2 linked regions of the Pelagibaculum spongiae genome follow. The protein of the gene in region 1 interacts with the protein of each later gene in a pairwise test. Links are inferred from orthologs where the notes say so. Each region holds a gene or a part of one and is shown on either strand. Other genes may lie near its edges.

Region 1 (4,941 bases):
GTTGCTAGCTGCTGCATTTCAACAGGTACACCCCGTGACTGCGGTCGGTCGATAGTTTGCTAGATGCGGTGCCTGAAGGTGCCAAGATTGTCTGCATTGAGTTAGTAGAAGGTGCAGTTGCCTTGCCAGAATTTGAGCATCCAGAAAATGCTTTTTATGTTTTTGGGCCGGAAGATGGCAGCCTGGAACAAGCCGTTGTCGATCGCGCAGATGCAGTGGTTTATATCCCAACCATTGGTTGCATGAACCTAGCAGCCACGGTCAATGTGCTGCTTTACGACCGCATGGCAAAAAGCTATCAGCAACAAGCAAATAACCCACTTGACCAAGGCGATCAATTAATTCGCCAAAGTCGTGATACCAATAACCTTTTGCAGGTTAAGTAGCTCTTACTTAAAATAATGCAATCTATACTAGTTCCAATATCTAAAGGAATTAGTTATGCCAAGCTTTGCTCTTTTTAAAGAGTCCGTTGAAAAATTTGAAGGATCAGCCTTACTAGATCTTTCCAGATTTAATTGGTCATTAGTCTTGGCCAAGCAAATGATGCTTCAACAAACTGCTGGAGCTTGCGAGCATTGCATGAGGATTGCTGAACATTTAGGCTTCTGCCTTGGAATTTCAGTCGTCTTTATAACTTTTTATGAAAACCCCATGTCTTTTAAAACATTACTTTTAAAAGATGAAGTAGTAGCAGAAACCATTGTTCGATGTCAGATCCAGCACCAATCACGGAGAGGAGATCACACCTCGCTCCTTAATTCTGGTGATCAATCTCCGACCGAAAAATTTTTAGAAGAAAAAAGTTTCTTTAATGAGCATACATTCAATGGAACAGAAAAAATAAGTGATTTCATAAGTTTAATTGCTAATTTTTCTAAATATACTGATTGCTACTTTCAAATTTATTTTCATGGGGCAATCCCAGGATCAGGAAGCCATGTTGTAACAGCTTGGAATAACTCAAAAAACAATACGATAATATTTTTTGATTCGCTTTATGGCATTGCTGAATTCTCGGAAAAAAATAGAAACAAACATTTCTCAATTTTTATTCATTGCCATCTGACACAAAACATACCAATGATTAATATTAAACGCTGGAATGCGACTATTTACAAAAAAACAAACAATGCATTGTTAAATATTTCAGAAAACATAGCAACAGCAATTCCCAAGAAAGATAGTTCAATTACTGGAAAAGAAACTTCTGTATAAATCAATCTCTAGCATGCTCTCTACTATTTATTTAAGATATCGAAACAAATTTCCTAATCAAACACTATCGCAATCCATAAAAAAAACCGCTCCTGTTTCCAGAAGCGGTTTTTCAATATTCAATCACTAGCAACCGCTAAATGATTAATTATTTACGAACGAGCAGAACGCTTACGCTCGTGCTCTTTCAAGAAACGCTTACGCAGACGAATACTCGTTGGAGTAATCTCTGCCAGTTCATCATCATCGATAAACTCTAATGCTTGTTCCAGGGTGTGCTTAACTGGCGGCACTAACACGATGTTTTCATCGGTTCCTGAAGCACGAATGTTGTTCAGCTGCTTACCCTTGGTAGGGTTGATTGCCAAATCATTGTTGCGGCTATGCAAGCCAACAATCATACCTTCGTAAACATCCAAGCCATGGCCGATAAACAAACGACCGCGCTCTTGCAAGTTAAACAGGGCATAACCCAGTGCTTTACCCGTTACCATTGAAACCAATACACCGTTATTACGATGAGTGACTTCAGTATCTTTAACCGGACCATAATGATCAAAGATGTTGGTGATAATGCCTGAGCCTGAAGTCATGGTCATAAATGCGCCACGGAAACCGATCAGACCACGAGCTGGCATAACAAATTCCAGTCGTACACGACCTTTTCCATCAGGAACCATGTTAGTCAGTTCAGCGCGACGGTTACCCATCTCTTCCATTAAAGAACCTTGGTGCTGCTCTTCAACATCAGCCACTACAAACTCATATGGTTCGTGAATTTTACCATCAACTTCTTTTTGAACGACTTCCGGACGAGATACCGCCAGCTCGAAACCTTCGCGACGCATGGTTTCAATCAGAACCGATAAGTGCAATTCACCACGGCCACTGACACGGAATTTTTCCGGGCTATCACCTGGTACAACACGAAGTGCCACGTTGTGCAGCAGTTCCTGGTCCAGACGGTCTCTGATGTTGCGGCTAGTAACGTACTTGCCTTCCTTACCAGCAAACGGAGAATCGTTTACCTGGAAAGTCATCGAAACGGTTGGCTCATCAATACTTAAAGCCGTCATTGCCTCAGGGTAATCTGGATGACAAAGCGTATCTGAGATATTCAACTTGTCGATACCAGTGATACAAACGATATCACCTGCATTTGCAAGATCGACATTGACACGGTCAAGACCGTGGAAGCCTTTAACTTCACCGATACGACCTTTACGCTGCTTGCCTTCATGATCAATGATCATCACCTGACAACCAGGCTCCATTGCACCGCGGGTGATTCGGCCGATACCGATAACACCAACGTAGGAGTCATAATCCAGCGCAGAAATTTGCATCTGCAGTGGGCCTTCAAGGTCAACCTTTGGTGGCGGAACCTTATCCAGCACCATTTGAAGTAATGGCGTCATGTTTTCGGTCATTTGATCCGCTTCTAAGCCTGCAACACCATTTAGTGCTGAAGCGTAGATTACCGGGAAGTCCAACTGTTCTTCAGTCGCACCCAGACGGTCAAACAGGTCAAACACCTGATCTAGTACCCAATCAGGACGTGAACCAGGACGGTCAACCTTGTTGATAACAACAATTGGCTTAAGGCCTTGCTCGAAAGCTTTTTGGGTCACAAAACGAGTTTGCGGCATTGGGCCGTCAACTGCGTCAACCAACAACAACACCGAATCTACCATCGACAAAACACGCTCAACTTCGCCACCAAAATCGGCGTGGCCGGGGGTGTCTACGATGTTGATACGGTAATCGTTCCAGCGAATGGCCGTGTTCTTGGCCAGAATGGTGATGCCCCGCTCTTTTTCCTGATCATTGCTATCCATCAGACGTTCACCGCCAGCGTTACGACGGTCTAACGTGCCAGACTGTTCTAACAGCTTGTCTACCAAGGTAGTTTTACCGTGGTCAACATGGGCAATAATGGCAATATTTCTTAACTTCTCAATCACAGGGGCGGGTTCCTCCACTCAAAGGGATGCGGATTATACCCAAGAACAAAGGAATCTGAATGTTTTTCTCAAAAAAACAGTGGTTTCTTGATCAGTTACCGCTGGTCAGTGACTGAACTTCTATTGAAATAACATTCAAAGTACAAGCAATCGGCCGCCCAAAAAACGATCATTTAAATACTTCGTTCAATAAAGGTCATTTCGATTGAATGAATAATCCAACGACAACTACCTTTGGATCGGCTCATTACCTCATGCGAGATAAGTAGCTTTTCCGTTATTTCCTTAATTACGTCTGCATTACACTTCTATTGATTTAGCGCAGCTGCGTTCCCCTCGGTAACAACTACTTTGTCATCCAACACTGTAATAATCTTTACGTTTAATAACAGTTTGTCAGTTATTGATATGCGTCAGCTTTCAAATATTTAGCTAGCGCTAGTATGTTACCTGATCGGTGAATTCACCGACTCTGACCCAGCAAAAAAATAAAAATAACAAGGCAGCAATGGATTGTTCTCAGAGTACGACCAGGAGCATCAGTACAGCCTGAAATAAAGGGGAAAGAATATGAGTAAAGTGACCTGTTTTGGATTTCGTAGCTTTGGTGAGTTATCTCATTTTGATAAAGCGCAGCAAGTACTTGAAGCATCTGGAGATCCGGTAGAAAAATATCGCGACAAAATGATTCTGTTACTTTCAGAAAATAAAACTGGCTACCAAGTAAAAATGCGTGGCAAGGAAATGAAAGTACGTCGCTTAAAAGAGCAACAGCACGGCTTTGCTCGCTGGGAGCTGCAAGCAGCAATTCCATTCCCACTCTCTCCTGAAACGATTAAAGAAGTGCTATTCCCTGCCTTAGGATTAAATGATGCGCCTGAATTGGATCACCATGAATATCCAATGGAAATCCTATTAGCAGACATCGTATTACCTCACCCTGATTTATGCGCGGTACCTGCATTTAAAGATGCTCGCGTTTGGGAATTTAATGGTGGCAAAGTTGAGCTGGTCAGCCTGCAGCTAAATGGCGATGACTTATGGACACTAGGCATCCGTAATCCCGACGCTGATAAGCTTAGCGACACGCTGAAGCAATTCGGCATGGAAGGTGAACGAAACATTACTTACAGTGATGCCATTGAAGAATTCCAGTGGAAGTGTGCTTAATCGCCCGACCACTACTTAGATTCTTCCCTAATTTTGCAGACTGGTTATTTAATTAGCCAAGTCTGCTTTTTTGTTTTCGAATAAAGTCCTCTCCTCCTCTGCTTTCAGCCTCCTCCCCCCTAAACTGCAGCTATATTCTTTAGTTTATTTATGACTATTTATTCTTGGTTCCTCACAATCTGTGAAGCAACTCGCCTAATTGATCGCTTTTAGATTCAATTTAAGGTCTAGACTGACACTAAGAAACTACTTTATCAGCTAATTCAAAAAGACGCTGCACTATGCCACAGCACCAAAAACAACAAAATCATCTCCAAGAAAAAAACCAGGTCACTATTGAACTAGAACTTCATGATCGCTTCCAACTTCAGCTCACTTCAATTTATCCAATCGGCAGTAAAACCAGCCATCTAGAATATTATTTATTCGTTCCTCCTAGCTTGGGCTGTACCGCCGAAAGATATCCCGCAGAGTTTTTTTACCGTGATCTAAGAAGCTTTCTTCGCTATCGAGTCAACCCGCAATCATTAGAAAAAATTATAGAATCACCAATATTCGATGAGTTGACCCAGCGGATATTTAATCAACA
Region 2 (4,916 bases), on another replicon or contig:
CAGAAGCAAAATTAAATATAAAATGACCAGCAGTTTCTAAATCAATGTAGAGATTGCAATGGAAATAGATCAGCAAAAAATTGATGACGCAGTTTTGGCGCTAATGTACCTGAATCTGCATGATGAATGTCGTAGTTGGAAGTCACTTGATTGGCAAGCAATGGATCGATTGCACCAAGAAGGTTTAATTGATAACCCAGCTAGCAAAGCTAAATCAGTTTGGTTAAGCAAGGAAGGGCGAGAAAAGTCTAAGGCGCTCTTTGAGCAGATGTTTTGTAAATAAAAGCCAAATTCCAGGCAAAAAAAAGCCATCTAAAAAAGATGGCTTTCTAACTGGTTGCGGGAGCAGGACTTGAACCTGCGACCTTCGGGTTATGAGCCCGACGAGCTGCCAACTGCTCCATCCCGCGTCAGTTCGGGGTCTGCATGCCACATGCAGTAAATTGGTTGCGGGAGCAGGACTTGAACCTGCGACCTTCGGGTTATGAGCCCGACGAGCTGCCAACTGCTCCATCCCGCGACAATTTGGTGATCTACTTTAACAATTTATTTTGGCAAACAAATTAGTAGATAATTTGGTTGCGGGAGCAGGACTTGAACCTGCGACCTTCGGGTTATGAGCCCGACGAGCTGCCAACTGCTCCATCCCGCGTTAATTTGGCGTTCTGCTTTACAATGCTTACACATTGTAAAGCAGAGAATATGGTTGCGGGAGCAGGACTTGAACCTGCGACCTTCGGGTTATGAGCCCGACGAGCTGCCAACTGCTCCATCCCGCGACAATACTTGTTCCTACATCAAAGTTTTAGCAAACAAATCAGTAGAGAATTTGGTTGCGGGAGCAGGACTTGAACCTGCGACCTTCGGGTTATGAGCCCGACGAGCTGCCAACTGCTCCATCCCGCGACAATGCTTTCTTTCTACTTAAAAATTTTGGCAAACCAATAAGTAGATAATATGGTTGCGGGAGCAGGACTTGAACCTGCGACCTTCGGGTTATGAGCCCGACGAGCTGCCAACTGCTCCATCCCGCGACAATGCTTGGCATTTACCTGAATCAATATTTAATCAAGTAAATTAATTCTTGCTGAAGGTTAAAGCTAAAACTAACAATGACCAAATAACTATCTGGTTGAGTTGGTTGTTTGCCTTGCCCTGTTACAGCGAGGACGCATTCTAGGCGGCAGCATAAGCAATTGCAAGTGGAATACTCAAACTACTTCGAAATGTAAGCTTCAGCTGGCGTGGTAAGCGTTTTAGGCAAGGCATTAATTGCAGTTAATGTGCGGCCCTTTTCAAAATTAATAACGCAGTATGAAACGCTTACAGGCCAGCCCTTCGGAGATCGCCGAGCAAAACCTGCTCGGCGTTGCATCTTTTATTAAAGGAACCACCATGAATATAAAGCTGCGCCTTGGTATGGTTCGTTCAATAATCCTGAAACTCACATGTCGCAGCGGTTTGGCTATCGTTCCCTTTCGTAAACATCTGCCAGCGACTATCATTGGCCGCCTGTTACTGGAGGTTAGATTTTGAGTCGTTTCTTTATTACATGTGCCAAAGGGCTGGAAGGCCTATTACTGGATGAGCTTCGTCAACTGGGTTTTGAAGATGCCAAGGAGACGCGAGCAGGTGTTTCGCTAACGGCCAGTTTTATGGAAGGCTGCAGAATCTGTCTTTGGTCTCGCTTGGCCAGCCGGGTATTGCTTGAGCTGGGTGAGTTTGCCGGTGAAAAAGATGTTTACCAGGCAACTTCGCAAATCGATTGGAGTGAGATTTTCACCGAGGATAAAACCTTATCGGTGCAAGCGATTGCTTCTGGTGTTGAAGGTCATAGCTTATTTATGGCCCAGCGCTCTAAAGATGCCATTGTCGATCAGCTCCGTGAAAAAAATGGCTATCGCCCTTCGGTAGATATTCAGCAGGCCGATATACGCATTCATGTTCTGGTGCGTGCATCGGGCATTCAAATCAGTCTTGATTTATCCGGTGCGCCTTTGCACCAGCGCGGCTATCGGCAACTAACGGGTTCTGCACCGATTAAAGAAAACCTAGCAGCCGCTATTTTAGTGCGTGCCGGCTGGCCAAAACTGGTTGCTGAGCGGCCTGAAGGTAAGCAGCTGACCTTAATCGATCCTATGTGTGGTAGTGGCACATTATTGATGGAAGGTTTGCTGATGGCGGCGGATATTGCGCCAGGTTTGAAATGGCGTGACTACTGGGGCTTTTCAGCCTTGCCAGAGTTTGATTCGCAGCAATGGCAGCAAATGCTGGCCGATGCGCGTCAAAGAATGGTCAATGGTATGGATCATTTGCCGCAGTTCCATGGTTACGATCTGAGTAAAAAAGTGATTGGTGGCGCTAAAGATGCTGCATCAGCTGCTGGCTTTGCTCGTTTAATGAAGTTTGAACACTTGGCTTTGGCTGACCAACCCGCGCCAGATGAAAGTGCCGCCGGTTTGCTGATTTGTAACTTACCCTATGGTGAGCGATTAGGCGAAGATGCTGAAATTGAAGTCCTTTATCAGCAGCTTGGCGACACATTAAAGCGTGACTATGTTGGCTGGAAAGCATCAGTTCTGTTATCCAACGCTGGGCTTGGTAAGGCGTTTGGTATTCAGTCTGACCGCCGCTATAAATTGTATAACGGCCCGTTGGAATGCCAGCTGTTGAATATGGATCTTAAAGACGAGAATTTCCGCCAAGTATTCAAACAAAGAATGCACCCGGCATTATGGCGCAGCTGCCGCAAAGATTTTCAGCCGACACCCCATAGTGAAATGTTTGGCAACCGTTTGAAAAAGAACCGCCGCAAACTTTCAAGCTGGATTAAACGAGAAAATATTCACGCCTATCGGTTATATGATGCTGACTTACCAGAATATGCGGCAGCAATCGACATTTATAACGATCACTTGTTGATTCAAGAATATTTAGCGCCTTCATCGGTTGATGAAAAAGCTGCTCGCCAGCGTTTTTCCGATATTTTGTGGCACTTACAAAAGCAGCTGAATATTGCACCGGAAAATATTCATATTCGAGTGCGACAGAAAGAAAAGAGCGCGGGCCAGCCAATTCATCAGGAAAATGGCGCGGCTAATATAGTGGTTGAGGAAGGTCAGGCAAAACTGGTTGTGAACCTGGAAGATAACCTCGATAGCGGTTTATTCCTCGATCACCGTCCAATGCGCCGTCATTTGTCGAGCATTGTAAAAGGTAAGCGATTCTTAAACTTGTTCGCCAGCACAGCAACTGCCAGTGTCCATGCGGCCTTGGCTGATGCCAGCTCAAGTTTGACGTTGAATATGTCAAAGTACTATTTAACTTGGGCGGAAGATAATTTCCGATTAAACCAAATTAGTACCTTAAAGCATCCTATTCGTAAGGTTGATTGTTATCAGTGGCTGGATTCTAAAGAGAAAGAGGGCGAATTTGACCTGATCTTTATGGACCCGCCAAACTTTTTCAATTCTTCACGAATGGACCGTTCGATCGATGTCACTAAAGATCACCCGTGGTTAATCGACCGTGCCATGGCGCGATTAGCAGCCGATGGCCAGTTGTATTTTTCTAACAACCGTCGTGATTTTAAAATGAGCGATGAAGTGAAAGAGAAATATCAGGTGCAAAATCTCGATTCGAAAATGTTGCCACCGGATTACGAGCGCAACCCAAAAATTCATAATTGCTGGTTGATTGAAACCAAGTAAATTAATTTCGGTATATTTCAACACTCAAAAACCACCGGCTAAAGTCGGTGGTTTTGTATTGCGGACTGAATGCTCAAATGTAGTGCCATGCGTTGGTGCAAGCTAAGTCATGACAATCAGTGCTTATACTGGGAGCGCAGGCGGCCCGCCTGCATAGTGCGAATACCTATAAGTGGTAGGTATTTTCATGCGGTTGAAGTGCATAACTGATTTAATAGTTAACCAGCTACCCAGCAAGAGCCAAGCTTTTATTATATTATCCATCCGTCTTGAGCATTTCCTTTCGGTAAGGCGCTTTGTGGTTGCGAGATGCTGTATTGTAAAATCACATCATTTCCCATGCCAATGGCCTCATGCTTACTTGTTTTTGGATTTACAGCAAAAACTTCTATTATATTTATATTGACACCATTACTTTGCATTACTCTAAGTGCTGACGCTAATGACGTTCTGTCGGGTTGGTAATGGCCACTGTCGTTACAAATAGCTTGCACCTCACCATGGACTATTTTTATAATGCCAGCGAATGCGACATTGGCTCCAGATAAATAACTTGAATGATAGAAATTAGTTATGGAATAACCCCTTGGAAACTCAAGATGCTGTGCGGCATAGAAAATACCAGATGTGCTCATTATACAGCCGCAGAAGTCAGAAACTGATTTGGCATGAAAGCTTTGCGTATTTGACCTCGCCATATTTTTTGATTCAGCGAGAACTAGACTTAACTGGCCAGTCGAAATATGCGAGTGGCTTGGTTTGAATGTCATGTTCTGAACCCTCTTAAATGCATCAGGTTCGCTCTGCCACCAATGATATTGCATAAGACGTCCACTTTGAAATTGAAGGCGAAAGCGTTCGACTTGTTCTTCAGATAAATATTCGAGTCGCTTATTTTCCAATTGCTTTTTGTCCTTAACTAGCTTGTGAGGCAAGATAGAATACTGAGGCAATGTATGGGCGAAGGTTAGAGAGGTTGTCGGTTGATGAGATGATGAGCGCGGTGGGAGCGGCGGAGGTGCAGTAGAATAAGGTTGTTGTGTGTAAGGTTTTGGTGGAATAGGTGGTGTAACAACTCTTTGGGGCGGTTCAAACATTTTTTTTGCTTTATCTTCTAAGCTGCTTAGTGGGCATTGAATTCTTTTAGCCAATAAAGTGCTAACTTTTGCAAATAAATCTGCAACGGCCGGCCGCCGAGTTGCTTTT

The links. Proteins that work in one complex are often made in the same cells at the same time.
Region 2: the proteins of typA (region 1) and rlmKL interact in binary tests that used the Escherichia coli proteins (3 or more experiments, as listed by UniProt). The link is inferred for Pelagibaculum spongiae from one-to-one orthologs.

What each region holds. Positions count from the first base shown.
Region 1 is NZ_QDDL01000005.1:340,320-345,260, reverse strand. What follows is about bases 777-3,755. They hold typA (translational GTPase TypA), read right to left. Parts: upstream 3,183-3,755; coding sequence 1,371-3,182; downstream 777-1,370. Other genes in these bases: DC094_RS14035 (hypothetical protein), read left to right, coding at 3,753-3,755; DC094_RS14045 (hypothetical protein), read left to right, coding at 777-1,218. In the rest of the region: DC094_RS14050 (TrmH family RNA methyltransferase), read left to right, coding at 57-386; more of DC094_RS14045, read left to right, coding at 442-776; more of DC094_RS14035, read left to right, coding at 3,756-4,352; DC094_RS14030 (hypothetical protein), read left to right, coding at 4,634-4,941. UniProt on the Escherichia coli protein: A 50S ribosomal subunit assembly protein with GTPase and nucleotide-independent chaperone activity, required for 50S subunit assembly at low temperatures, may also play a role in translation.
Region 2 is NZ_QDDL01000003.1:113,279-118,194, reverse strand. What follows is about bases 1,168-4,121. They hold rlmKL (bifunctional 23S rRNA (guanine(2069)-N(7))-methyltransferase RlmK/23S rRNA (guanine(2445)-N(2))-methyltransferase RlmL), read left to right. Parts: upstream 1,168-1,532; coding sequence 1,533-3,710; downstream 3,711-4,121. Other genes in these bases: DC094_RS09385 (IQM protein middle domain-containing protein), read right to left, coding at 3,962-4,121. In the rest of the region: DC094_RS09430 (DUF6429 family protein), read left to right, coding at 59-283; more of DC094_RS09385, read right to left, coding at 4,122-4,916. UniProt on the Escherichia coli protein: Specifically methylates the guanine in position 2445 (m2G2445) and the guanine in position 2069 (m7G2069) of 23S rRNA. Methylation occurs before assembly of 23S rRNA into 50S subunits.